Regions from separate parts of the Hydrogenophaga sedimenti genome, predicted to be linked through region 2. Evidence: predicted binding sites of a transcription regulator. Region 2 holds the regulator's gene; the other holds the start of a gene.
The links. Region 2 encodes sigma-54, which starts transcription at its own class of promoters, with help from an activator protein. Its sites were predicted from a motif close to TGGCANGNAANCTGCTTT; they were not measured.
Positions count from the first base shown of each region.

Region 1: the regulator sigma-54 is predicted to act here: its motif matches at 3,219-3,236, upstream of pedF (cytochrome c-550 PedF).

Region 1 is NZ_JBPZHA010000009.1:202,343-213,906, forward strand. It holds gene ACS5NL_RS16040 (XdhC family protein) at 1-422, shown strand, start outside; gene ACS5NL_RS16045 (helix-turn-helix domain-containing protein) at 518-1,627, shown strand; gene ACS5NL_RS16050 (substrate-binding periplasmic protein) at 1,733-2,623, opposite strand; gene pedF (cytochrome c-550 PedF) at 2,680-3,177, opposite strand; gene ACS5NL_RS16060 (sigma-54-dependent Fis family transcriptional regulator) at 3,585-5,645, shown strand; gene ACS5NL_RS16065 (MBL fold metallo-hydrolase) at 5,622-6,644, opposite strand; gene ACS5NL_RS16070 (alpha/beta fold hydrolase) at 6,641-7,702, opposite strand; gene pqqA (pyrroloquinoline quinone precursor peptide PqqA) at 7,781-7,855, shown strand; gene pqqB (pyrroloquinoline quinone biosynthesis protein PqqB) at 7,963-8,880, shown strand; gene pqqC (pyrroloquinoline-quinone synthase PqqC) at 8,887-9,618, shown strand; gene pqqD (pyrroloquinoline quinone biosynthesis peptide chaperone PqqD) at 9,615-9,884, shown strand; gene pqqE (pyrroloquinoline quinone biosynthesis protein PqqE) at 9,868-11,016, shown strand; gene ACS5NL_RS16100 (hypothetical protein) at 11,013-11,564, shown strand, end outside.
Region 2 is NZ_JBPZHA010000001.1:529,973-541,536, forward strand. It holds gene ACS5NL_RS02465 (carbon-nitrogen hydrolase family protein) at 1-443, opposite strand, end outside; gene ACS5NL_RS02470 (flavin monoamine oxidase family protein) at 448-2,127, opposite strand; gene ACS5NL_RS02475 (LysE/ArgO family amino acid transporter) at 2,142-2,771, opposite strand; gene ACS5NL_RS02480 (HTH-type transcriptional regulator ArgP) at 2,883-3,788, shown strand; gene ACS5NL_RS02485 (PsiF family protein) at 3,919-4,353, opposite strand; gene argS (arginine--tRNA ligase) at 4,500-6,173, shown strand; gene ACS5NL_RS02495 (SPOR domain-containing protein) at 6,188-6,898, shown strand; gene ACS5NL_RS02500 (thiol:disulfide interchange protein DsbA/DsbL) at 6,973-7,611, shown strand; gene lptA (lipopolysaccharide transport periplasmic protein LptA) at 7,749-8,399, shown strand; gene lptB (LPS export ABC transporter ATP-binding protein) at 8,396-9,178, shown strand; gene ACS5NL_RS02515 (RNA polymerase factor sigma-54) at 9,191-10,816, shown strand; gene ACS5NL_RS02520 (THUMP domain-containing class I SAM-dependent RNA methyltransferase) at 10,943-11,564, shown strand, end outside.

The sequences.
Region 1 (11,564 bases), on a different contig from region 2:
TCACCGGCATGCCCGACGACGTGGTGCGCGAATTCGCGGTCGACCGGCGCACCTGTGTGATTGCCCTGACCCACGATCCCAAGCTCGACGACCTCGCCCTGCTCGAAGCCCTGGACACCGAAGCCTTCTATGTCGGCGCCATCGGTTCGCGCCGCAACAACGAGGCGCGCCGCGCCCGCATGATCGAACACTTCGACCAGACCGACGAGAGCCTGGCCACGATGCGCGGGCCGATCGGCATCTACATCGGCAGCAAGATGCCTTCGGAGATCGCGGTCAGCATCATGGCCGAGGTGCTGGCGGTGAAGAACGGCGTCGCCCTGCCCCGCGATACCCAGGTCGGTCCGGCCAAGGACCGCATCCAGCCCCGGGACGACCAGCCCGATGCGCCGGTCTGTTTCACGGGAACGCGTGGCACGTGATTTGCGGAACAGGTGCTGCGCAGGCGCAGGGGTCGACAAAGTGTTCACCCCTGTCGCAATCTGCAACACTACTGTCCCCGATCGCAGAGGCCGACGTGACCCCTAACGCACAGACTCCCACGCCCCCCGACCAGCGACTGGCCCTCATCGAGCGCGCCCGGCATGCCGTGCTGGACGCCCGGGAGAACGGACCGACGCCCTGGCTGGCGCCCTCGATCGAACGCTCCTGGCGGCGCTGCCTGGCGATGGGACACCAGCCGCAGCAGCGGGTGGTGTTCGAGCCGGTGAACACCAGCGACATGCGGCTGGCGCTGGAAGCCACCAAGCCATTGATCCAGGCCGCGACGCCAGTGATCCGCTCGCTGTCGCGCGCCATGGTGCACACCCGCTACTTCGCCATCCTGACCGACGCCCGCGGCACGGTGATCGATGTCGACGGACCGGTCGACCGCAGCAATCCCCGGTCGGCCGCGATCGCCCGGGTCGGCGTCGACCTGTCGGAGTCGGCCGTCGGCACCACCGCCATCGGCACGACGCTGACCGACCAGGAGCCGGTCTGGCTGCACCGGGGCGAACACTTCTTCAACGACACCGGCGTGTTCAGCTGCGCCGGCGCCCCCATCTGGGGGCCGGATGGCCACTGTGTCGGGATGCTCGACCTGACCGGCATCGACGTGGCCGAGCAGCCGGCGCTCAAGCACCTGGTGACGCAGTCGGCTCGCAGCATTGAAAACGCGCTGACCACCTCGCGCCCGCACCGCCTGCTGCTGCGCCTGAACTGGCCGGGCCGGGTGCTGGGCGACGACAACGACGGACTGGTCTGCGTCGACGACGAAGGCCGGATCACCGGCGCCAACCGGGCCGCCACCGACATGCTGGGCCTGATGCCGCAGCAGGGAGCGATGCATTGCAGCGAAGTGTTTGCGGTGCCGACCGACAGCCTGTTTGACGCCGCGCGCTCGCAGCGCCAGGCCTTCGAGGTACCGCTCTGGTCCGGCCTGCGCCTGCAACTGCTGGCCCAGGGTCCGGGCCGCGTCACCGGCGCCGCCCGCCCGGCCAGCCACAGCATGCCGCTCAAGGACGTCGAGGCCGCCCTGATCCGCCGCGCCGTCGAAGACGCCCGCGGCAACGTCATGGAAGCCGCCCGCGCCCTGGGCATCAGCCGAGCAACCGTCTACCGCAAGCTCACCAGAAAAAAAGCCTGATCGCTTCGATCAGGCTTTTGGGGTCCAGGATGCCGCGGAACCGGCTCCACCGGGCTGCAGGCATCGCCCCCTGGGGGGTGACGCGCGCAGCGCGGCGCGGAGGGATCAAGGCGCGGTCAGCGTCAGTCCATGCTGCTTGAAGATCGCCAGCATCTCGCCGCTCTCGCGGATCGCCTTCATCGCGGTGTCCAGCGCTTCGCCCAGGTTCTTGTTGGACGACTTGATCGCCAGTCCCACCGGCCAGCCGTTGTCGACGATGCCGTTGTTGAAGGTGATCTTGCTGATGCGGAACTGGGCCGCGGCCGCCGGCTGGCGCGACAGCACCGACTCGGCCTGCGCGCGCGAAACGAAAGCGCCCACGGCCTTGCCATCGAGCACCGCCTGCGCCGCTTCGACACCGGAGTTGAAGATCGCAACCTGGTTGCGCAGCAGACCGCCGCCGTAACCCATCAGGACGCTGGCGGCACCGGAGCCCTTCTCGGCCGCCAGGGCCTGGCCCTTGAGGTCTTCGGGCGAGGCCGCATCGGCCAGCCGCCGCGTGTCGTGCAGCAGCACGTTGGACTGGCGCATGTAGGGCGAGATGATCGCGACCTGCGGGTTGGCGTTGGCCAGGTACCGGTCGGCCGGCACCTGCAGCATCACGTCCGCCGGGCCGTAACCCAGGTAGTGGCCGCGCCAGACCATGTTGCGCAGGTCGTCTCCCATGTTCTCGCCCGCGTCGAACGGCAGCAGCGAAAGCTTGAGATTCATCTTGCGGGCCAGCGCCTCGGCCAGCGAGACGTCCAGCCCCTTCATGTCGGCGACCGGGCCGCTGGAGAACGGCGCGTTGTCCTTGTAGACGGCGACCTTGAGCGTGCCGGTGGCGCGCACGCGCTCCAGATCGGTCAGGTCGGTCTGCGCCAGCGCCGGCCAGGGGGCGGCCAGCAGCGGCAGCAAGGCCAGGGCTTCGCGGCGGCGCAGCCCCTGGCGTTGTGCTTTCTTGGAGGTATCGGTCATGGGTCTTGTCTCTGTCTCTGTGTGTTCTGGTGCTGCGGCCCGGCCGAATCCCGGGTTCAGGGAACGCGGCGGGTCTCGATGTAGGTGCGGATCGTCCAGATCGCTTCCTGCGAGAGTGTCGCCTCGAACGGCGGCATGTAGACACGGCCGTCGCGGGTGCGGCCACGGCGCACGGTCGAGAGGAAGTAGTCGTCCATTTCCTTGAAGCAGGCGGCCTTCTTGCCGGCATCGGCCAGACCCAGGCATTCGCTGTCGATCTTGCGCAGGTCGGGCGCGATGCCGCCGGAGATGGCCTCCAGGCCATGGCAGCGCGCGCAGTTCTGGTTGAACGCCGAGGTGCCGATGCGCAGCGCTTCGGCGCGCGCCGGGCTCTGTTCGTTGTAGGGGTTGGCTTCGAGCCACTTCTCGCCCAGCTGGGGCAGGGTGTGGGTGTCGACCGCCTGGGGCGTCACGTCACCGTGGGCCATCACCGAAACGGCGCCCAGGGCGGCGGCGGACAGCACCAGGGCCTGGGCTGCACGACGCTGGAAAAGGGAAGAAAAAATCGACTTCATGGGGTTGTCTCCGGAATCAAAAAAGGTCACTGAGACCCTGAAAAGCAATAAGCAGGCCACGACCGCACCCACCGCAGGAGCCAAGTCTGGCCGCAGACCCCGGTCAGGTGACACCGGAAAAGTGTTCCAAATTGAATCACCCGTCTGTGCCAGAGGGGTCGGATGTGACACCCGCACCCCACAAGCCCACCGGATGGTGATGGCCGGGGAATTGCTTTGTACCGAAAGGAGGCATCTGCCACGACCTGTTTCATTCGGGGATTCCCGCTGTTGATTCGTGGCACAGATATGAAGAAAATCACATGACCCAAGACGACAACGACAATCAGCCCATTCAGTCCGGCCCGCAAGAGCCGATGTGGACAATGGATTACTGGGGGGGTTTCCCTTCAGACTCAGGAGACAACATGAGTGCCGCCACGTACACGCCCTCCGGCGGGGAGCGTGTCGACATGCCCCCTTCGGTCGGAAACCCGGTCGGTCGCGACGCCATCGGTCAGTCGCACCAGCGTTCGCGCGCCTATGGCATCACCGAACAGTCGGAACCGGATTTTTCCAGCCCGCTGCGCGGCGACCTGACCAATGCACTGGACGAGAACCGGTTCCTGTTCCAGCACGCGGCGCCGGTCATGGAAACGCTCTACGACCAGATCGCCAACACCCACAGCATGGTGCTGCTGACCTCGGCCAAGGGCATGGTGCTGCACTCCCTGGGCGACTCGGACTTCCTGGAAAAAGCCTCGCGCGTGGCCCTGATGCCCGGCATGGACTGGTCCGAAAGCACCAAGGGCACCAACGCGATCGGCACCGCGCTGACCGAAGAGGAAGCGCTGACGGTCCACGGCAACCAGCACTACCTCAACGCCAACAAGTTCCTCACCTGCTCCTGCTCGCCGATCTTCGACCCCTATGGCCAGGTGATCGGCGCGCTGGACGTGACCGGTGACCAGCGCAGCTTCCACCAGCACACGCTGGCGCTGGTGCGCATGTCGGCGCAGATGATCGAGAACCACATGTTCGCCGACATCTTCCCGAAGGCGATCCGGGTGCACTTCCACACCCGCTCGGAATTTCTCGGGACGCTGGTCGAGGGCATCGCGGTGTTCTCGCCCGAAGGTCGCTTCATCTCCGCCAACCGCAGCGCGCAGTTCCAGATCGGCCTGCCGTTCGCCGCGCTCAAGGCCCACACGTTCTCGTCGCTGTTCGGCATCCCGATCTCGTCGCTGATCGACCTGTTCAGCGGCACCCTGCCCACCCCCAAGCAACTGGTGCTGCACAACGGCGTGGCGGTCTGGTGCCGGGTCAAGGTCAAGGCGGCCAACCCCTGGTCGGCCGATCGCTCCGCGCCGGTCACGCCGCAGCAGGCCGAAGAACAGGCCGCCGCCGCGCCGACCCCGGCCCCGGCGGTCCGGCCGGTGCCGCGCAAATCGCACCTGTCGACGCTGCAGTACCTGGACACCGGGGACCCGCAGGTGTCGGCCGTGATCCACAAGCTGCGCATGGTCTCGGGCAAGGACATCCCGGTGATGATCCTGGGCGAGACCGGCACCGGCAAGGACCTGCTGGCGCAGGCCATCCACGGCGACTCCAACCGCTCGGGCCAGCCCTTCGTCTCGGTCAACTGCGCCTCCATCCCCGACAACCTGATCGAGTCCGAGCTGTTCGGCTACGAAGAAGGTGCCTTCACCGGCGCCCGCAAGAAGGGCTCGATCGGCAAGATCCTGCAGGCCAACGGCGGCACGCTGTTCCTCGACGAAATCGGCGACATGCCCAAGCACCTGCAGGCGCGCCTGCTGCGCGTGCTGCAGGAACGCAAGGTCAGCCCGCTGGGCGCCGGCAAGGAGGTCGATGTCGACGTCGCCATCGTCAGCGCGACCCACAAGAACCTCAAGGACATGATCGCGCGCGGCGACTTCCGCGAAGACCTCTACTACCGCCTCAACGGTCTGGTGGTGCGCCTGCCGGCGCTGCGCGAGCGCACCGACTTCGACCTGGTGGTGCAGAAGATCGTCAAGTCGCTGGCCGAGACCGGCCAGCACATCGGCATTGCGCCGCCGGTGATGGACATCTTCAAGCGCTACCACTGGCCTGGCAACTTCCGCCAGTTGCACAACCTGCTGCGCACGGCGGTGGTCATGGTGGGCAACGACGGCCTGATCGACATGGTCCATCTGCCCGACGACTTCCTCGAAGAACTCGAGCACGGCCTGCCGCACCCGATCGCCCAGCGGCTGAGCACTCCGATCCAGGTCAGCGAGCCCTCGTCGCTGCCCGAGTTTCCCAGCACGCCGCCGATGCCCGAACCGGCGGTGGACGGACAGAAGCTGCAGGACGTGGCCCTGAGCGCGATGGCGCAGATGCTGCGCCAGCACAAGGGCAATGTGTCGGCGGCGGCCAAGGCGCTGGGCGTCTCGCGCAACACGATCTACCGCAAGAAGAACCTGCTACCGCCCGACGTCCTGGGTTGAGGGCAGCCGGTCCATCCACTCCGGCTCCAGTTCGCGCCAGGCGCGCAGCACGTTGAAACCGTGGCGCGCCCCGTAGCCGGCCCAGTCGCTGAAGGCCGGCAGCGCCACACGCCCGGTGTCCTGCGGCTGCACGCCCTCGTCCATCGCCCGCAGCGTGGCCTCGCGCAGCGCCTGCAGATAGGCGCGTGTCGCGGGCAGGGCCGGCGGCGGTTCACCGTCCCCGGGTGAACTCGACCAGACGGTGGAAATCAGATGGCGCGGCGCCAGCGCCTGCAGACGGTCCAGCGCGGGCAGCCAGCCCTGCAACTGCCCCTGCGCCAGCTCGGGCACACGGTCCTGGTACGCCAGCCCGCCGGCCCACAGCACCCTGGTCCGCGACTCCCACAGCACCAGATCGCCCTCGGTGTGGCCGTGTTCCACACGCATCACCCGCAGCCGCAGGCGCCCCACCCGCAACAGCTCGCCTTCGGACAGCGTGCGCGTGGGCAACACGATCTGAGTCCCGGCCATGGCCCGCTCTCCGGCGCGGTGGACCAGGCTCACGAGACAGTCCGGACAGCGCAGCGACATGCCTTCGCGCGTCGGCCCGCTGGCCAGCACCTCGACCCGGTGCGCGGCGATGTCCTCGGCGAAGGCCGAATTGGCCAGCGTGTTCTCCGAGTGCGCGTGGGTGTTGACGATCCAGCGCACGCGGGCACCGAAGCGGCAGGCCAGCGAGCGGCGCAGGCGCAGACCGTGCGCCTGGCTCGGTCCCGGATCGATCACCATCGCGGCACGGCCGGCGATCAGCACGCTCACCGGCATGACGTGACCGCCGTTGGCCGGCGTCACATCGCCATGCTCCGGCGGCAGCCAGACCCAGACCCCCGGCACCACGGCGCGCCAGGGCACGGGCTCCAGCGTCCGGCATTCCTGCGCCGCCTGCAGCGACGGCCACCACAGCAGGGCGGTCAGCCACAGGGCCGCCCGACTCCACGACAACCGGAACCCGCGCCTCATGCGCGCCTCACCCGCGCGCGCAGCGCCACCAGCGTGGCGGGTTCGTGACCGAGGTGACCGGCCGTGGTCAGCGTCAGCGACACCCGCGGGGCATCGATGCGCTGGCCGATGGCACTCCAGCGCCGGCTGTTCTGCGGCGGGCAGACCATGTCGTACCGGCCATGCACCCAGTCCACCCGCACTCCCGTCTGTGCCAGCGACATCACCGCACGGTCCAGCTGGCCGGGCCGCACGAAGCCGCGGTGCAGCAGGTAGTGCGCCTGGATGCGGAACTTGGCGCACAGCGCCCGGTCGCTGCGGTCGGCGCGCGAGCCCCGGCGCTGGAAGTCTGCCCAGGCCCGGCGTTCGCGCCGCCGCTGCGTGGCCCAGGCGACCCGCAGCGCGGGCGCCGGCCGCGGCGCGTGCAGCAGGGCGCGCCACATGCCGCGGGCCGCGGCACGGGCCTCCAGCTGTCCCCAGCGCCGCGCCACGCCCAGCGCTGCAACACCGGGTGTCACGCTTTGGAGCACCTGGCGCAGACGGACCAGCAAGGCCGGCAGCGAACGGCTGCGCGAACAGGGCCAGAGCCACTCTGGCACCTTAGGTGTTTTCCCGAATCTGCGCGCCTGCAGCAGCCCTCCGACCTCGCGCCGCGACACCGCGAACGCGCCACGCAACACCAGGCGCTCGACCCGCTGCGGGTGCGCCTGCGCATAGGCCAGTGCGAGCACCGTGCCCCACGACCCGGCCAGCACCGACCAGCGCGCCAGTCCCAGATGCATGCGCAGACGCTCGAGGTCGGCCACCAGCGCCGCCGTGTGGTTGCGGCGGGTGGCGCCGCGCGGCCGGCTCGCGCCACTGCCACGCTGGTCGGGCGCGATGGCCCATTGGCGCGTCAGATCCAGCGGCGCCATCAGACCCGGGTTGGCACCGCTGCCTGGCCCGCCGTGCAGCAACAGCCAGGCTGGCCCCTCAGGGTTTCCCCCGAGGTGCCAGGCCATGTGGTGCGGCGCACCGACCGCCAGGTCGCGCTGGCGCCGCCAGTGACCGGACTTGGTGGCATCGATATTGCTTTTCATCGGGTGCGGCTTGGACTGCAACGGTGCAGGCAAGTCAGCAGTCATGATTCATGCCAACCTCAATCTTGGAGACACAACATGCAGTGGACCACGCCCGCCTTCACCGACCTGCGCTTCGGTTTCGAAATCACGATGTACATCGCCAACCGCTGACCACCAGCGATAGCGAACTCAGGCGCACGGGTGTTTCACACGTGCGCCTTTTTCTTTTCCACTGACCCCTGCACGGGCGGTACCCCCGCGGCGTGCCAATCCAGTCTATGCGCATTCGCGTTCTCGGCTCCTCGGCCGGCGGCGGCTTTCCCCAGTGGAACTGCAACTGCCCCAATTGCGACGGCCTGCGCCGCGGCACCCTGACCGCGCGGGCCCGCACCCAGTCATCGATCGCCATCAGCGACAACCGCCAGGACTGGCTGCTGGTCAACGCATCCCCCGACATCCTGCAGCAGATCCGCGAGACGCCGGAACTGCAACCCGCGCGCGCCATCCGCGACAGCGGCATCGCCGCCGTGCTGCTGATGGACGCACAGATCGACCACGTGACCGGCCTGCTGATGCTGCGCGAGCGCAAGACGCCGCTGCCGCTGCTGGCCACGCCCGAGGTCTTCTCCGACATCGGCAGCGGCTTCCCGATCACGGGCATCCTTTCGCACTACTGCAGCACCGCGAAGCAGGAACTGCCGATCGACGGCAGCGCGGTCGCGATCCCCGCCCTGCCCGGCCTGCAGCTGCAGACCGTCTCGCTGTCGTCCAAGCCGCCGCCGTACTCGCCGTTCCGCGGCAACCCGCGCCCCGGCGACAACATCGGCCTGCTGGTCACCAACCCGGCCAACGGCGCCAAGGCCTTCTACGCGCCCGGCCTGGCCGAAGTCACGCCCGCGCTGATCGAACTCATGGGCGGCTGTGCCGTCGTGCTGGTCGACGGCACTTTCTGGACCCACGACGAGATGCAGCGCCTGGGCCTCTCGGCCAAGGCCGCGCTCGACATGGGCCACCTGCCGCAGAGCGGCCCCGGCGGCATGGTCGAACAGCTCGACCGCCTGCCCGCCGGCGTGCGCAAGATCCTCATCCACATCAACAACACCAACCCCATGCTGGTGGAAGACTCGCCCGAGCGTGCCCTGCTGACGCAGCACGGCATCGAGGTCGCCCACGACGGCATGGACATCACCTTCTGACCCGCCATGGAGATCGCCCGCCACCCCCGCCCCCACACCGGCCTGCCGGCCTGGGGTCCCGAAGAGTTCGAAGCCCAGCTGCGCGACAAGGGCCGCAGTTACCACATCCACCACCCGTTCAACGTGCGCATGAATTCCGGTGGATGCACACCCGACGAGATCCGCTGCTGGGTGGCCAACCGCTTCTACTACCAGATCTGCATCCCGCGCAAGGACGCGGCCATCCTGGCCAACATGCCAGACCGCGAACACCGCCGCCTGTGGGTCGAGCGCATCCTCGACCACGACGGCCACGGCGATCACCAGGGCTCGGCCGCCGGCGGCATCGAGGCCTGGACGCGCCTGGGCGAAGCGGTGGGCATGTCGCGCGAGGAGCTGTGGTCGCTGCAGCATGTGGTGCCGGCCGTGCGCTTTGCCTGCGACGCCTATGTGCACTTCGCGGCCACGGCGCCCTGGCAGGAAGCCGTGTGCTCTTCGCTGACCGAGATGTTCGCCCCGCAGATCCACAAGGACCGCCTGGCGACCTGGCCCACGCACTACCCCTGGATCGAGGCCAACGGCCTGACCTACTTCCGCAGCCGCATCCCGCTGGCCAGCCGCGACGTGGAGCACGGCCTGCGCGTGACGCTGGACCATTTCAGGACCCGCGAGCAGCAGCACCGTGCACTGGACATCCTGCAGTTCAAGCTGGATATTCTGTGGACCATGCTCGACGCGATTGAAAAAGCCTGCCAATGACCTCGACCACCCTGCCCGACCAGCCCAAGCTCTCGCGCAAGTTCCGCCTGCAGTTCGAACCGGCACAGGACCGCTGGGTGCTGCTCTATCCCGAAGGCATGGTGCAGCTCAACCCGAGCGCGGCGGAGATCCTCAAGCGCTGCGATGGCGAGCGTTCGGTCGATGCCATCGTGGGCGAGCTCGAAGCCACGTTCAACGCACAGGGCATCGGCCCGGAAGTGAAATCGCTGCTGGAGGAAGGTCAACGCCGTGGCTGGATCGAGTGAGTTGCTGAGTGCCGCCCCCATCCCCGCCGGTCCGCCCCTGTGGCTGCTGGCGGAGCTGACCTACAAGTGTCCGCTGCACTGCGTCTTCTGCTACAACCCGACGCAGCACGCGAAGGTCACCGAGGAGCTGAGCACCGCGCAGTGGGTCGACGTGATGGCGCAGGCGCGCAAGCTCGGCGCGGCCCAGCTGGGCTTCTCCGGTGGCGAGCCGCTGCTGCGCGACGACCTCGAAGAGCTGGTGCAGGAAGCCCACCTGCTGGGCTACTACACCAACCTCATCACCTCCGGCGTGGGCCTCACGCCGGCGCGGGCGCAGCGCCTCAAGGACGCCGGGCTGGACCATGTGCAGCTCTCGTTCCAGGACTCGACCAGGGAACTGAACGACTTCCTGAGCCACACCAAGACCTTCGAGCTCAAGCAGCGCGTGGCGCGGCTGATCAAGGAGCACGACTGGCCGATGGTGATGAACTGCGTGCTGCACCGGCACAACCTGCCGCATGTGCGCAAGATCATCGACATGGCGGTCGCGCTGGAGGCCGAGTACCTCGAACTGGCCAACACGCAGTACTACGGCTGGGCCTGGGTCAACCGCGACCACCTCATGCCCACGGCGGACGAACTGAAGGTGGCCGAAGCCGAGGTCAACGCCTTCCGCGCCGAGCAGGAAGGCCAGACCGGCCCCAAGACCCGCGTGCTGTTCGTCGTGCCCGACTACTTCGAGGAGCGGCCCAAGGCCTGCATGAATGGCTGGGGCGCGGTGTTCCTCTCGATCGCCCCCGACGGCCTGGCCATGCCCTGCCACAACGCGCGCGACCTGCCGGGGCTGCAACTGCCCAATGTGAAAGACGTGTCCATCGCCGACATCTGGCAGCGCAGCAACGCCTTCAACACCTACCGCGGCGACGCCTGGATGAAGCCGACCTGCCGCAGCTGCGACGAGCGCCACAAGGACTTCGGCGGCTGCCGCTGCCAGGCCTTCCTGATCACCGGCGACGCGGCCGAGACCGACCCGGTGTGCAGCAAGTCGGCCCACCACGAAAAGGTGGTCGCGGTGGTGCGCGACGCGCCCAGACGCAGGAACATCCCGATCGTGTTCCGCAGCGACGCCGAATCGCGCGTCTTGCACCCATGAACGCCGGCAGCGCTCCCAGCCACCGCATGTTCGGTGCCCTGCTGGCGCGCCGTGTGCCGGGTGCGAACCGGCCGTCGATGAATTTGGAGCGTGCCGACCAGGGACTGTTCCTGCTCTGGCTGGCCTTCATGGGCCTGCTGGTGTTTGCCTCGTGGCTGCTGTGGAAAGCGGGCGCATGGCACCGCCTGGTCGCGGCCGATCCGACCCACCTCACCGTGGCCATCGTGCTGCTGTTCATCGGCTGCTCGCTCTGGACCGGCCAGCGTGCCTGGGTGCTGGGTCTGGAGCGCCAGCGGCTCGATGGAGGGCACATCGGTGACGGCAGCTGGAGCGGCGAATTCCTGCAAGGCACGCGGCAGCCCGGCGCCGACCGCTCGGCCTGGCTGCAGGTGCTGGGCGAGCAGGCGCACGGCCCGCACGAGATGGCCTGGTGGCTCAACGGCATCCAGCTCAAGCTCGGCCTGCTGGGCAAGGTGATCGGCTTTTCCATCCTCGCCCTGCAGCTGGGCCAGATGGACAGCTTCGACCCCAGCCAGAGCGCGCAGCTG
Region 2 (11,564 bases):
ATCAGCAGGCCCAGGCGCCAGCCGCGCCAGGCGAACGGTGCCGACGGCACGTCGCCTGCGCTGAACTGCGCACGGTCCATGTCGCCGAAGAGGTGGGTCTTGCGGTGCTGGCCGATGCGCCGCCCGTTGGCGGCGATGCACTGGGTGGCGTTGAACGGGCGGTCGCCGCCCGGGTGCTGTTCCGGGTAGCCGTAGACGATGGCGATGCGGTGGCGGCGCGCGATGCGGGCGACCGCGTGGGCCAGCGGGCCGTCGGCCGGTTCGGCCAGCGCCGCCACGCGCTCGGGCCCGATGGCATAACCGGTCAGGCCCATCTCGGGGCAGACCAGCAGGTCGGCGCCTTGCGCGCGCGCCTGAGCGGCCGTGTCGTCCAGCCCTTGCAGGGCCGCGGCCACGGTGGGTGCGTACGGCGTCTGCCAGAGCGCCAGCGTCAGGTCTTTCATCGTGTCAGTCCGCCAGGGCCACCGGGCCAAGGCTTGGAAACAGTTCGCCCGGCCCGGGGTTGTCGGCCGCGCAGCGCCCGCCCAGCTGGTGGACGATGCCCCAGACCGCGTTCAGCGAGGTCTGCACCGCGCCCTCGACCCACGCCGGCGTGAACGAGATGTCGTCGCCGGCCAGGAAGATGCCGCGCTCGGCGGCGGGCAGCGTGTCCTGCATGAAGTGGCCGTACATGCGCTGGTTGTAGCGGTAGTGGCCGGGCAGGGCGCCCTTGAAGGCGCCGAGGAAATAGGGGTCGGCTTCCCACGAAATCGTGATCGGGTCGCCGACGATGTGGCCGGCGATGTCCACCGTGGGATAGATCTTGCGCAGCGCGTCCAGCGCCAGCTGCACGCGCCGGGCGGGCGGGTGCGGCAGCATCTTGAGCGCGTCGCTCATCCACGCGTAGGAGAGGCACATCACGGCCGGCTGGTCCGGCCCGTGGTCGAACAGGTAGGTGCCACGCGTGAGCCGGTCGGTCAGCGTCATGCTCATCGTGTCGCGGCCGGTGGCGGGGTCCAGGTCCTTCCAGAACGGGCGGTCGACCATCACGAAGGTCTTGCTCGACTGCATGTAGCGGGTGCGGTCCAGCGCCATCCACAGCTTCTGCGAGAACAGCGATTCTTCGACCGCGATCTGCGTGGTCAGCAGCCAGCTTTGGCAGGTCACCAGCACGGCGGGGTAGCGGCGCTCGGTGCCCCAGCTGTCGGTGATGGCCAGCTGGCCGGCGGCTTCGCCCTCTTTCACGCGCCGGATGGCGGTGACGCCCGGCCGCGTGGCGCCACCGTGCAGGCGGGCCAGCGTGGTGCCGGCCGGCCAGTGCGCGATTTGCGCGGGCGCGTGCGCCCACAGACCCAGCGGCACCTGCTGCACGCCGCCCACGATCAGGTGCTGGTCTTCGTCGCAGCCGGTCAGCACCACGCGCAGGATTTCCAGCATGGTGTTGGGAAAGTCCGAGTCCCAGCCGCCGGTGCCGAAGCCGACCTGGCCGAACACCTCGCGGTGGCGGAACGAGAGCTTCGAGAACGCGTCGGACTGCGCGACGAAGTCGTAGAAGGTGCGGTCGTCCCAGAGCGGCACGAGGCGGTCCCACAGCGCCTTCAGCGTCGGCACATCGCGCTGGCGCAGCGCCTGCTGCAGGTCGCCGAAACCCAGCTCTGCCAGCGCGCCCGCCCAGGCCTCGGCCACCTCGGCAAACAGCGGCGGCAGGTCGGCCAGCGTGCGCGCGTAGTGCGTCTGGCCTTCCAGGTCGACCACGGTGCTGCCCGCGGCGGGCGTGAGCGGGTTGGGGAAGGGTTTCGTCTGCAGGCCCAGCAGGTTCACGTAGTGGAAGAAGGCAGTGGATGAGGCCGGGAAGCGCATGCCGCCCAGCTCGGCCACCACGCCCTGGCCGCCTTCGAAGGGTTGCGAGCGCAGGCGCCCGCCCATGCGCGAGGCTTCATAGATGACGGGCTTGAGGCCGAGCTTCATCAGCTCGTAGGCCGCGGTCATGCCGGCCATACCGGCGCCGACGATCGCGACCTCGGTGCCGTGCGCGCTGGCCGGCAGCGTGGCCAGGCCCTGCGGGTGCGCCAGCCAGTCGTCGTAGGCGAAAGGGAAGTCCGGGCCGAAGATGGTGACGGGGGCGTCGGCGGGGCGGGTGGTGGTCATCGCAGCTCCTTCGGTCAGATCAGTCCGGCCAGCAGCCAGGCGGCCGTGCCCCACATCATCAGCGCAACCGCGCCGTCCAGCACACGCCAGATGTGCAGCGAATTCAGCCGGCGTCCGAGCCAGAAGGCGGCGGCGCCCAGCAGCAGGAACCACACCAGCGAGCCGGTGGCGGCGCCCAGGCCGAACACCTTGCTGCCCTGGCCGTAGGCCAGCGAGGCGGTGCCGATCAGCACGGCGGTGTCCAGCCAGGCGTGCGGGTTGAGCCAGGAGAACGCCAGCGCCGACAGGATGGCCTGGCGCTGCGTCACCGGGGCGGGGGTGTGGTGACCCTGGGAGGCCTCGGCGGGCTGGCGCGGATGGAGGAAGCGCTGGAACGCCTGCCAGCCGTACACCCCCAGGAACAGCACACCCGCGCCGACCAGCGCGCCCAGCAGCTTGTCCGACAGGCCGCCGAGCTGGGCCAGACCCAGCACGCCCAGCGAGATCAGCACGACGTCGGCCAGCGCGCAGACGGCCACGGTGAGCCAGAGGTGCTGGCGCTGCAGGCCCATGCGCAGCACATGCGCGTTCTGCGGGCCGATCGCCATGATCAGCGAGAGGCTCAGCACCATGCCGGAGGTGAAGGTGGGAAAAGCGAGGGTCATGGTTCTGGAATCCGTGGAAAGAAGGAATGCGATGGCGGCAGTGTGTGCCTTTCCGGTCTTTTGTTAAATGGATTCAACTTAAAATGAGATCACTCAAGAAATAATTGATTCATGCTAGACGCCCGCCCCCTCGATGCCCTGGCCGCCGTGGTCGAACACGGCGGTTTCGGGCCGGCCGCCCAGGCGCTGAACCTGACCCTGGCGGCGGTGTCGTTGCGCATCAAGTCGCTGGAAGAGCAACTGGGCCAGCGCCTGCTGGTGCGCGGCAAGACGGTGCGTCCGACCGTGGCCGGGCAGGCCTTGCTGGCGCATGTGAAGCAGGTGCGGCTGATGGAGACCGATCTGCTGGCCGGACTGCGCGGCGATGCGGCGCGGGCCGGCGATGGCTGGCAGAGCCTGAGCGTGGCGATCAACGCCGATTCGGTCTCCGGCTGGTTCCTGCCCGGCGTGGCGCCGCTGCTGCAGCGGCACCGCCTGTTGCTGGATGTGGTGATCGACGACCAGGACCACACGCACGCGCTGCTGCGCAGTGGCGATGTGATCGGTTGCGTGACGGCGCTGGCCGAGCCGATGCGCGGCTGCGTGGCCGAACCGCTCGGCGTGGCGCGCTACTGCTGCGTGGCGGCGCCCGAAATGGTCGCGCAGTGCCGCACGCCTTCCGGTGCAGTGTCACCGCACCAGCTGCTGGCCCTGCCGGCCATCATCTTCAACCGCAAGGATGCCTTGCAGGACGCGTTCCTGAAACAGCACTTCGGCCTGAGCCAGCCCAATTACCCGCGCCACTACGCACCGGCGGTGGACGCCTTCGAGAAAGCGATCGAACTGGGACTGGGCTGGGGCATGGTGCCCGAACAGCATCTGCCGGGGCGGCCCGGGATGCAGGAACTGCTGCCGGGCGCGACGGTGGACGTGGCCCTGTACTGGCAACACTGGGCGCGCGAACCGCTGTCGGCACAACGGCTTACACAGGCGGTCAAGGACGCGGCGCACGCCGCACTGCCGCAGAAATCAAACTAGTGGTCTGCACGGCAAGGCGCAGCAGGAGCGAGGTGCCTTGCCCAGTCACACCGCGGAACCGGCTTCGCCGGGCCGCAGGTGTGGTCCCCCCGCGCAGCAGGGGGGAAGCCGCGTCAGCGGCGCAGGGGGGTCAGCCCTTGAGGCAGGTGCTCATGAACTTCTTGCGCTCGTCGCCCTTGAGTGCCTTGGTCTTGGCGTCGGCGTTGCAGGTCTTCATCTTGTTCTGCTGGCTGTTGCCACCGGCGGCGGCTTCATCGCCGGACAGGCAGCCCTTCATGAAGGTCTTGCGCTCGTCGCCCTTGAGGGCCTTGGCCTTCGGGTCGGCGTTGCAGGTCTTCATGCGGTTCTGTTGCTCGGTCGGCTTCTTTTCGGCGGCCGGGGCAGCTGCAGCGGCGGCAGCCGGTGCGGCGGCGGGCGCGGCCGCCGGGGCCTTGGCGGCGGGTGCTGCCGCAGCGGCAGGAGCCGCGGCAGGCGCCTTGGCCGGGGCAGCAGCGGGGGCTGCGGTCTGGGCCATGGCCATGGAAAGGGAACCAGTCAGGGCGATCAGGGTCAGCAGATGTTTCATGTCTTGCCTTTGGGTAGGGATGAGCCCGGGATCGGGCGCAGGCACGATACACCTTTTTTTCTTAAGGCTTTCTGACGGGGCGCCCCGGGTTTTCCAGTGCACCGTCCGGCGGTGTCGGCCCGCCCGCCACCTAAAATCGCTGCCCTATGCTCAAGATCAAACAGGAACTGCTGGCCGGCCTCGCTCATGCGCTGGACCAGCTCACGCCCGGCGCCGGCGACAAGGCCGCCTTCGAATCGCCCAAGGTCGCTGCCCATGGCGACTACGCCATCACGGCCGCCATGCAGCTGGCCAAGCCGCTCAGGCTCAATCCGCGCCAGGTCGGTGAATCGCTCAAGGCCGCACTGCTGGCCCTGCCGGTCTACCAGCAGTGGGTGGCCGACATCGAGATCGCCGGTCCCGGCTTCCTCAACCTGCGCCTGAAGCCCGCGGCCAAGCAGCAGATCGTCAGGGAGGTGCTGGAGGCGGCGCAGGGCTTCGGAGTCCAGCCTTCGAACGGCCAGCGCCTGATGGTCGAGTTCGTCTCCGCCAATCCCACCGGCCCGCTGCACGTGGGCCACGGCCGCCAGGCCGCGCTGGGCGATGCGATCTGCAGCCTCTACAGCACCCAGGGCTGGAACGTCCACCGCGAGTTCTATTACAACGACGCGGGCGTGCAGATCGGCACCCTGGCCACCAGCACCCAGCTGCGCGCCAAGGGCTTCAAGCCGGGCGATGCCGAATGGCCCGAAGCGGCCTACAACGGCGACTACATCCAGGACATCGCCAACGACTTCCTGGCGAAGAAAACGGTGCACGCCGACGACCGCGAATTCACCGCCAGCGGCGACGTGAACGACCTCGACAGCATCCGCCAGTTCGCCGTGGCCTACCTGCGCCACGAACAGGACCTGGACCTGCAGGCCTTCCAGGTCAAGTTCGACCACTACTACCTCGAATCCAGCCTCTACACCAGCGGCCGCGTGGACGCGACGGTGAAGAAACTGGTCGAGGCCGGCAAGACCTACGAGCAGGACGGCGCACTGTGGCTCAAGTCCACCGACTACGGCGACGACAAGGACCGCGTCATGCGCAAGGGCGACGGTTCGTACACCTACTTCGTGCCCGACGTGGCCTACCACATCAGCAAGTGGGAACGCGGTTTCAGCAAGGTCATCAACATCCAGGGCACCGACCACCACGGCACGATTGCGCGGGTGCGCGCCGGCCTGCAGGCCGCGGGCGTGGGCATCCCCGAGGGCTACCCCGACTACGTGCTGCACACCATGGTGCGTGTGGTGCGTGGGGGCGAAGAGGTCAAGATCAGCAAGCGCGCGGGCAGCTACGTGACCCTGCGCGACCTGATCGAATGGACCAGCAAGGACGCGGTGCGCTTCTTCCTGCTGTCCCGCAAGCCCGACACCGAATACACCTTCGACGTCGATCTGGCGGTGCAGAAGAACAACGACAACCCGGTCTATTACGTGCAGTACGCCCATGCGCGCATCTGCTCGGTGCTGGCTTCGTGGGGCGGTGACGCGGCCACGCTGGCGGGTGTCGACCTGTCGCCGCTGGACTCGCCGGCCGCGCAGTCGCTGATGCTGCTGCTGGCCAAGTACCCGGCCATGCTGACCTCGGCGGCCACCGACTTCGCGCCGCACGATGTGACCTTCTACCTGCGCGAACTCGCCGCCGCGTACCACAGCTACTACGACGCCGAGCGCATCCTGGTGGACGACGAAGCGGTCAAGCTGGCGCGCCTGGCGCTGGTCCGGGCGACCGCGCAGGTGTTGCACAATGGCTTGGCAGTGCTGGGCGTGAGTGCCCCGCAGAAGATGTGAGATCCCCCGATTCCATGAAAAAACTTCTTTCTCAGGCGCAAGCGCAAGGCGGCGGAACCCTGGTCGGCTTCGTGGTCGGCCTGCTCATCGGTCTGGGCCTGGCCCTGTCGGTGGCGGTGTACGTGACCCGCGTGCCGGTGCCGTTCGTGGACCGGGGCGTGACGCGCAAGCCGGCCGAAGATGCCGCCGAGGCCGAACGCAACAAGGGCTGGAACCCGAACGCCGGGCTGGTCAACAAGGCTCCGCCACTGCCCACGCCGCCGGCTCCCGCCGCGACCACGGAGACCGAGGCCGCTGCCGTGGCCAAGGATGGCAAGGACAACAAGGACGGGAAAGACGCCGCCAAGCCCGACGCAGCCAAGCCCGATGCCGCCAAGGATGGCAAGGACACCGCGTCTGCCAAGCCGGGTGCCGACCCGCTGGGCGATCTGGTGAAGGCCAAGACCGGTGCGCCGGGTGCCGATCCGGCACCGGCCGCGGGTGCCGATCCGTTCAGCTACTTTGTCCAGGCCGGCGCCTTCAAGTCGCCCGAAGAGGCGCAGGCGCAGAAGGCGCGCCTGGCCATGCTGGGCATGGAGGCCTCGATCACCGAACGCGAGCAGAACGGGCGTCAGGTGTACCGGGTCCGCATGGGGCCCTTCAACCAGAAGGGCATGGCCGACGCGACGCGGGAGCAGCTCGAAACCAATGGCGTCGAAGCCGCGCTGGTGCGGGTGCAGCGCTGAGCCTGCGCCGGCCCCGGGGGAACTTTTCCCGGTCGGGCGAGCCTGAACCGGGTCTTTTCAAGGAGTTTGAATCCATGCAACGTCGAGAATTTTCCCGCGGCCTGATGGCCGCCGGTGCCGCCGCCGCGGCGGGTCTGGGCCTGTCGCCCGCCCTGGCCCAGCGCGTGGCCTTCAAGGAAGGCACGGACTACACCAGGCTGGCCAAGCCGGCGCCCACCGACAGCCCGGCGGGCCAGGTCGAAGTGGTCGAGTTCTTCGCCTACAGCTGCATCCACTGCTTCAATTTCGAGCCGGTGTTCAGCGAGTGGATCAAGAAGCAGCCGCCGCATGTGACCGTGCGCCGCATGCCGGTGGCCTTCAACCAGAACTTCGTGCCGATGCAGCGCCTGTACTTCACGCTCGAGGCCATGGGCCTGCTGGAGCAGCTGCACGGCAAGGTGTTCAAGGCGTACCACGAAGAGCGCCTGCCGCTGACCACGACCCCGGCCATCCTGGCCTGGGTGGAGAAACAGGGCGTCAACCGCGAGAAGTTCACTGCCATCTACGACGGCGCGGCCGTCAAGTCGGCCCAGAAGGCCGTCGGCCTGCAGGACGCCTACCAGGTCGAGGGCACGCCGGCCCTGGGCATCGCCGGGCGTTTCTACATCCCCGGCCAGGGTCCCAAGACCCTGCTGGTGGCCGATTCGCTGATCGCCGAGGCCCGCAAGGGCTGATCGTCGGTCCGCCGGCACCGCACAAGGCCCGCCCTGCGCGGGCCTTGCCGTTTCCGGACAGGAATCGTCTCTTGTCAAGGGCACGAATTGCGCTTGGCACCGCTACAATGAATGCAAGATCTGTGCCCCCAAAAGCCATGCACCAACACGTCAAACCCTCCCGTCCGATCGCCTGGTTGTTTGTTGCGGCCGCCGGCCTGCTGTCCCCCTGGGCGGCGCAGGCGGAAAAAGCCGACAAGGACAAGCCCATGAACGTGGAGGCCGATGCCCTGCGTTACGAAGAGAACCGCCAGACCAGCGTGTTCAATGGCAACGTGGTGCTGACCAAGGGCACGATCGTGATGCGCGGCTCCAAGCTGGACGTGCGCCAGGATACCCAGGGCAACCAGCTCGGCCTGCTGGTGGGCACGCCCGCCACCCCCGGATTCTTCCGCCAGAAGCGCGAAGCCCTGGACGAGTGGATCGAAGGCGAAGGCGACCGCATCGAATACGACAGCAAGGCCCAGACCGTGCTGTTCACCGGCCGCGCCGTGCTGCGCCGCTACCGTGGCACGCAGCTCAATGACCAGAGCGTGGGCAGCGAGATCCTCTACAACAGCCAGACCGAGGTCTTCACCGTCAAGGGCGGCGCCGAGAGCAAGACGGCGGCCAACCCGTCCGGCCGTGTGCGCGCCATGCTGACGCCGATTCCCGAAGAGGAAAAAGCGGGCAAGACGCCGCCTCCCCAGCCGTCGGCCGAGCCGGCCACGCTGCGCCCCAGCGTCAAGATCACCGAGCCCAAGAAGTGAGCGGAACCTCCGCCAGCCCACCGGGCGCCGTGGCGAGCCAGAGCCGCCTGGAGGTCCATGGTCTGAAGAAGGCCTACGGCAGCCGCAAGGTGGTCAAGAACGTCTCGCTGTCGGTCGACAAGGGCGAGGTGGTCGGGCTGCTCGGACCCAACGGTGCCGGCAAGACGACGTCGTTCTACATGATCGTGGGCTTGCTGCGGGCCGACGGCGGCGAGATCCTGCTCGACGGCGCCCGCATCGAATCCCTGCCGATCCACCGGCGCGCCCGACTGGGTCTGGGCTATCTGCCGCAGGAAGCGTCGATCTTCCGCAAGCTCACGGTCGAGCAGAACGTGCGCGCCGTGCTGGAGTTGCAGCACAACGAGCAGGGTGAGCGGCTGTCGGAAGACGAGATCCGTGGCCGCCTCGACGAGCTGCTCAAGGACTTGCGGGTGGACCATCTGCGTCTCTCGCCGGCGCCCGCGCTGTCGGGCGGCGAGCGCCGCCGGGTCGAGATCGCCCGTGCGCTGGCGACCCGTCCGCGGTTCATCCTGCTGGACGAACCCTTTGCCGGCATCGACCCGATCGCGGTGCTGGAAATCCAGCACATCATCAGCTTTCTCAAGTCGCGTGGCATCGGTGTGCTGATCACCGACCACAACGTGCGCGAGACACTGGGCATCTGCGACCACGCCTACATCATCAGCGATGGTCAGGTGCTGGCCAGCGGTACCACCGCCGAGATCGTGGAGAACGCCGAGGTGCGCCGCGTCTATCTCGGCGAAAACTTCCGCATGTGATGCCCTGAGCGGATGAAGCAAGGTCTCTCGCTGCGGGTCTCGCAGCATCTCGCCCTCACCCCCCAGCTGCAGCAATCGATCCGGCTGTTGCAGCTGTCGACGCTCGAAATGGCCCAGGAAGTCGAGCAGATGCTCGACGAGAACCCTTTCCTCGACCGCGGGGAAGAAACGGCCGAACGCGAAGAGTTCGGCGTCGAGGCTGCCGATGCGCCGGTCGTGGCCGCCGACCAACTGGCGGAGGCGGCACAAACCGCGCCGGAGCCGCGCCTGCCCGACGCCGACACACGCAGCTCGTCCACGGAGTCGTCCGAGAGCGGGGGCGCCGACGAGGTCGAGAGCCGGCTCGACGGCGCGTCCCCGGTGGAAGAGAGCTGGGAAGGCGACGGCACGGTCGAGATGGCGCCCGACGACAGCGAGTGGGGCGGCGACGCGCCGGCGCGCAACAACAACGCGTCCGGCGGCGACGACGAAACCGCGACCGCGGCCGAACTGGCCCGCGAGCCGGTCAGCCTGCAGGACCACCTGCACGAGCAGGCGCGCTGCCTGCGTCTGTCGGACGAAGATGCTGCGGCCCTGTATTTCCTGATCGAGTCGCTCAACGACGACGGTTACCTCGACGAGAGCCTGCACGATCTGGCGCGGGCCTGCTGGCACCTGACCGCCTCGGCGCCGGCCGAAGCCGAACCGCCGTTCGAAGAAGTCGAGGCGATCGAGCAGCGGCTGGGCACGGCGCTGCAATGGCTGCAGCAGATGGAGCCCTCCGGCGTCGGCGCCCGCGATCTGGGCGAATGCCTGCGGCTGCAGATCCTGGAACTGCGCAACACGCCCGCGGCGCGGGCCGCGCTGGCGATCTGCGAGCAGCCGCTGGAGCTGATCGCCAAGCGCGATGTCAAGCGCCTGTGCGCGAGCACCGGACAGGACGACGAGGCCGTGCGCTCCGGCCTGGCGCTGATCGCGCGGCTGGAGCCCAAGCCTGGCCGGCGTTTTGTCGATGTCGAACGCAACGTGGTGGTGCCCGACGTGATCGTCACGCGCGCCGGCCGCGGCTTCAAGGTCACGCTCAACGCCGAGGTCATGCCGCGCCTGCGGGTGCACGACGTCTACGCGAACGCCATGCGCGGGCGCGGCCGCGACGGTGGCGGCGAAGCCGGTCACGCCGCGATGCAGCAGCGCCTGCAGGAAGCACGCTGGTTCATCAAGAACATCCAGCAGCGCTTCGACACCATCCTGCGCGTGTCCTCGGCCATCGTCGAGCGCCAGCGCAACTTCTTCATGCACGGCGAACTGGCGATGCGCCCGCTGGTGCTGCGCGAGATCGCCGACGAGCTGGGCCTGCACGAATCGACCATCAGCCGCGTCACCACCGCCAAGTACATGGCCACGCCGTTCGGCACCTACGAGCTGAAGTATTTCTTCGGCTCCAGCCTGGGCACCGAGACCGGTGGCAACGCGTCGAGCACGGCGGTGCGCGCCCTGCTCAAGCAGTTCATCGCGTCCGAAGAACCGTCCAAGCCGCTGTCGGACAACCAGCTCTCGGACCTGCTCAAGGAGCAGGGCATCGAGTGCGCGCGCCGCACGGTCGCGAAATACCGCGAGGCGCTGCGCATCGCGCCCGCGAACCTGCGCAAAGCTTTGTAACCCCCTGCGCCGCTTCGCGTCACCCCCCAGGGGGCTGCACCAACGGCCCGGCAAAGCCGGTTCCGTGGTGCACGCTGGAAGGGGTCTGTGCCGAACGTGCTGTGTTTGTCCATTAGGTTTCCATTCATGAACCAGCTTCAACTCTTCCTCCCCTGCGCCGCGGGCGTGGAGGACTACCTGGCCGCCGAGGTCACGCGCATCACCGGCGAGACCGAGGTGCAGAAGTGGCGCGCCGGGGTGGCGCTGCAGGCTTCGTGGCGCGACGCGCTCAAGCTCAACCTGCATTGCCGGCTGGCGCAGCGCGTGCTGGTGCAGCTCTGGCACGGCGGCTACCGCAGCGAGAACGACCTGTACCAGGCCGCCGGCGAGATCGCCTGGGAAATCTGGTTCACGCCGCAGCAGACCATCAAGGTCGAGATCACGGCGCAGCACAGCCCGCTCAAGAGCCTGAACTTCGCGGCGCTCAAGATCAAGGACGCGGTCTGTGACCGCTTTCGCGACAGGCGCGGCGAGCGGCCCAGCGTCGACACCACCTGGCCCGACGTGCGGCTCTACGCCCACCTGACCACCGACACCGTCAGCCTCTACATCGACACCTCGGGCGAGCCGCTGTTCAAGCGCGGCTGGCGCGAGGACAAGGGCGATGCGCCGCTGAAGGAAACCCTGGCGGCGGCCATGATCGCGGCGACCGGCTGGAACGGCGCCGAGGCGGCCACGCTGGACGACATCGTGCCGCTGTACGACCCCT